Regions from separate parts of the Bacillus sp. KH172YL63 genome, predicted to be linked through region 2. Evidence: predicted binding sites of a transcription regulator. Region 2 holds the regulator's gene; the other holds the start of a gene.
What was found. The regulator LexA, encoded in region 2, represses DNA repair genes until DNA is damaged. The targets are predictions, from matches to a motif close to CGAACATATGTTCG.
Positions count from the first base shown of each region.

Region 1: KH172YL63_RS13925 (Y-family DNA polymerase) is a predicted target of LexA. The motif match lies at 879-892, and genes of this name have one in related genera.

Region 1 covers NZ_AP022842.1:2,716,461-2,718,870, forward strand. Annotated here, with positions in the region: gene KH172YL63_RS13925 (Y-family DNA polymerase) at 1-812, opposite strand, end outside; gene KH172YL63_RS13930 (glucose-1-dehydrogenase) at 1,437-2,222, opposite strand; gene KH172YL63_RS13935 (GRP family sugar transporter) at 2,236-2,410, opposite strand, start outside.
Region 2 covers NZ_AP022842.1:1,690,260-1,692,669, reverse strand. Annotated here, with positions in the region: gene KH172YL63_RS08365 (YneB family resolvase-like protein) at 1-566, opposite strand, end outside; gene yneA (cell division suppressor protein YneA) at 586-912, opposite strand; gene lexA (transcriptional repressor LexA) at 1,070-1,690, shown strand; gene glnA (type I glutamate--ammonia ligase) at 1,798-2,410, opposite strand, start outside.

The sequences.
Region 1 (2,410 bases), 1.0 Mb from region 2:
TTATAATCACGCATCAAAATCTGGCCCTTACCGAAGCTGACCTGCCCATCCATGATCGGTGCCCCGATTTCAGAAAGGTCCACTCCCCATGCATGATAATAAAGCTGATTTCCCATCACACCGAACTTCGCCTCAAGCTTCTCAAGGTCATACTTCGCCAATTGACCGACAGAGAAGATGCCCATCCGGTTGAGGCTCTTCTCAAGACGTCCGCCTATCCCCCACATTTCACGAAGCGGTGACAGGGGCCACAGCTTTTTCGGAACATCTTTGTATGTCCATTCGGCCACCCCCTTTTTCTTTGCCTCAAGATCCAGGCACAGCTTGGAAAGGAGCATATTCGGGCCGATCCCGATCGCACACGGAAGCTGAAACTCCCTTTCCATGTCGTCTTTGATTTTGCGGGCGATGGTCGTCGCATCCCCCCATAGATTCGTCGCTCCGTCGATTTTAATAAAGCTTTCGTCCACGCTGTACGTATGGATGGCATCCTTCGGTACATAGCGATGGAACAGCCGGGTAAGCTCTGTGGAAATACGGACGTACGTTGCCATTTTCGGCTCGACAAGCCGGATGCGCGGATCGTTCGGGATCTCAAACATCCTCGAACCGGTTTTGATTCCAAAGTCCTTCTTCAATCTCGGCGAGGCAGCGAGCACGATGCTCCCCTGCCGATCTTTATCCCCCACTACAGCCAAGTGACATTCAAGGGGGTCCAGCCCCTCCATGACAGCCGAACAGCTAGCATAAAAGCTCTTCATATCGATGCACAAAATCTTGTGGTGTGGCAGCACACTGTAATCGACAGTCATATCTTCGCCCTCCATTTTACCTGAAATAGAACAAACGTTCTTACATAGTATAGTTATGATTCTATACGAATATACGTTCCCTTTCAACTTAAATTACTGGTAATGGAGAAAATAACAAGAAAAGCGAAGGCGGCTTGGTCAGGCCCGACAAGCATAAGATGAATCGACCGGAAAGGCGTTCTTTGCCTTTTTGGTCGATTTAGCTTATGACCTCGAGGGACTAGCCGCCGGAGCTGGACAAAAGAAAAGCGGAAGGGCTTTGCTCAGAGGCGACAAGCATAAGACGAACCAGCCGGAAAGGCGTTCTTTGCCTTTTTGGCTGGTTTGACTTATGACCTCGAGCCTCTAAGCCCTGCAGCTGGACATCAAGAAAAGCGGAGGCGGCTTGGTCAGGCCCGACAAGCATAAGATGAATCGACCGGAAGGCGTTCTTTGCCTTTTTGGTCGATTCATCTTATGACCTCGAGGGACTAGCCGCCTGAGCTGGACAAAAGAAAAGCGGAAGGGCTCGCCCTGGGGAGACAAGCATAAGACGAGTCACCCGGAAAGGCGTTCTTTGCCTTTCAACGCAAAAAAGATGAGACCACAATCGCCAAATGATTGTGGTCTCATCTTTTTTATCTATCAACCTTTACCGGCTTGGAATCCAGGATATTTTGTCATCCCTCCGTCCGCAATAAGCGTCGTTCCAGTGACATAGCCTGCCTGCTCTGAAGCTAGGAAGGCCGCACAGGACGCAATCTGCTCCGGTTCTCCTATATAACCGAGGGGAATGAGTTTTTCTACTCCTTTCTTCTTTTCAGGGTCAGAAAATTTTTCCGCATTGATTGGCGTATCGATCGCTCCCGGAGCAATGTTATTTACACGTATCCCATCCGGGGCAAATTCCAGCGCAAGACTTTCCATCAATAATTTCACCCCGCCTTTACTGGCTGCATAATGAACAAAATGGGGCCATGGGATGATTTCATGTACGGAAGAAATATTGATGATCGAGCCTTTGATATCGTGATCGAGCATATATTTCGCTGCTTCACGGCAACCGAGAAAAGTGCCTGTCAGATTGGTATTTATTACCCGTTGCCAATCTTCCAGGGAAAGATTTTCAGAAGGTACTTCATTTTCCACCCCTGCGTTATTCACGTAAATATCAAGGCGTCCATAGGTATCGTGGGCACAGCGGACAAATCTTTGGACGTCCTCTTCCTTCGAGACATCCCCCTGTATGATGGAAGCTGTCCCTCCTGCCTCTACGATTTCCTGTAACAGTGCCTCTGGATTTTCTTCTTCATTGAAATAATTGATGACCACTTTACATCCTTCGCTTGCAAATCGTTTTGCAATGGCTTTGCCGATGCCTGTCGCGGCACCTGTGATGATGGCCACCTTATCCGTTAAATCTGTATACATGTCCCATTCCTCCTTACTCTTTGGTAAACCCTAATAGAACTCCCCCGATAATGATGAGGAGACATCCTGCAATAACGAGAAGAATTTGCTTTTTCGATTTCTTTTCACCAAGGAAAAACAAACCGCCGAGAGTGGAAATGACGATCCCTGTTTGGGAAAGGGAAAAACTTGTCGCAACCCCGATACGT
Region 2 (2,410 bases):
GTTGCTGCAATTTCGGCAAAGGTCAATTCATTCTTTCTCAGACGCACGATTTCTTCCACCGGCACTTCAATCCGCTCCCTGCCGTCCACATTGCCTTTGTTCTTTAGGTTTTTATGTGGCTGGAAACCGTTTTCGACAGCCCTTCGCATCCCACGTTTGATTTTCAAATTATGTAATTTCCGTTGATATTCTTCTACCATACTGACAATATTGATCACCATTGAATCAGATTCGGATAAATGCAGCTCTCCGCTGTGGGTTTGACTGATGATCTTGACCTCTTCCTTTAATAAGCAGTGGATGAGTGCGATCTTTGCATTTCCCCGGCCGATTCTCGTTTCATCCTGGATCAGGACAGCTCCGATGGATGGGTCCTTGATCAGGTCCAGAAGTTCCAATACACCTGGCCGATCCAGTTCAAATCCGCTTGCCTGGTCCTTGATGATGGCTTCCACTTCGTAAGTAAGCTCCCCGGCAAGCTTCACCAGCTCTTCTTCCTGTCGTTCCAAGGATGTTTCCTGTGTTTCTTTCTTTGTGCTGACTCTGCAGTATACGACTGCCTTCATTGATTATCCCTCTATTCTTCTATTCTTCATTCATAACGAGCTCATAACCGGAGTGGGTTGACAGGGTTGGGTTCTCGATCGGCAGGATCAGTGAATCCCCTGGCTTGATTGAAAATGTTGTGAGATTATTCTCTTCCCCCACCCACGCGATGAATTCTTCCATTGTCATAGAATATTCTTCATTATAGTGTTTGGCAATAGTCCAAAGGGTATCTCCGTCCTGTACGGTAATACTTTGATACGACGGCTCGCTTGCCATTGTGATTAAAAGGTATGCTGCAGATAAAAGGGCGAAAACAAATAATATAATAATATAAGAGAAACGGTTCCAAATATGTGTTAACATGATAAAACGCCTCCATACGAATGTTTGTTCTGTTTTGTTATATCCATTCTAATACGAACATCCGTTTGGTGTCAACAGTTATTCGAACTTATGTTTGTATCAATTGGAAAGACATGCTATAATGGGAACATAAGATCTATAATCGAGGTGCGTGCACATGACAAAACTATCGAAACGACAACAAGATATACTAGAATACATTAAAGACGCAGTAAGGGTAAAAGGTTATCCGCCTTCCGTCCGTGAAATAGGGGAAGCAGTCGGTCTTGCCTCCAGTTCTACCGTCCACGGACATTTGGCAAGATTGGAAAGCAAAGGACTCATCCGCCGGGACCCGACAAAGCCAAGAGCGATTGAAATACTGAATCTTGAAGAGGACACGATCCCCCGTCAGAGGGTCGTAAATGTACCATTGATTGGTAAAGTCACTGCCGGTCAGCCGATCACGGCAGTGGAGAATGTCGAAGAGTTCTTCCCTCTTCCAGAGAGGATGGCACCTTCTGATGAACAGGTCTTCATGCTTGAGATCATGGGTGATAGTATGATCGAGGCAGGGATACTCGATGGAGATTTCGTCATTGTCCGCCAGCAGCAAACGGCGAACAACGGAGATATCGTCGTAGCGATGACCGAGGAAGATGAAGCGACGGTCAAACGTTTCTTCAAAGAAAAGGATTATGTCCGCCTTCAACCGGAAAACTCAACCATGGCCCCGATCATCTTAAGAAATGTTTCAATACTTGGTAAAGTAGTCGGAGTATATAGACAAGTGCATTAATGAAAAACGGCTCGCAATGATGCGCAGCCGTTTTTTTGTTTTGAAACGAAGAAAAAGCCGTACTGCAGACAATTCACCTGCAGTACGGCTTTGTTTATAGTGGCGAATTAGTACATTTGAATGTACTGTTCACGCTCCCATGGGTGTACTTGCGTACGGAACATATCCCATTCGATTTCTTTCGCTTCCACGAAATGTTCGAAGATGTGCTCTCCAAGGGATTTAACGATGACGTCATTTGTTTTCAATGTTTCAAGTGCTGCGTGTAATGTAGCCGGAAGATCTACGATTCCTGCTTCTTCACGCTCCTTCTTATCCATCACGTAAATGTTTCTGTCGATTGGTTTAGGTGCAGGAAGGTTGTTCTTGATACCATCAAGACCTGCTGCAAGTAATACAGCCATTGCAAGGTATGGGTTCGCTGCCGGATCGACACTGCGCACCTCAACACGTGTACTCAGTCCGCGGGAAGCAGGGATACGGATTAATGGGCTGCGGTTGCGTGCAGACCATGCAACGTAACATGGCGCTTCATAACCCGGAACAAGGCGCTTGTAAGAGTTTACTGTCGGGTTTGTAATCGCTGTGAATGCAGTCGCATGCTTGATGATGCCAGCAAGGAATTGACGCGCAGTATCACTCAGCTGAAGATCTCCTTTTTCATCAAAGAAAGAGTTCACTCCGTCCTTGAAAAGGGACATGTTACAGTGCATACCTGAT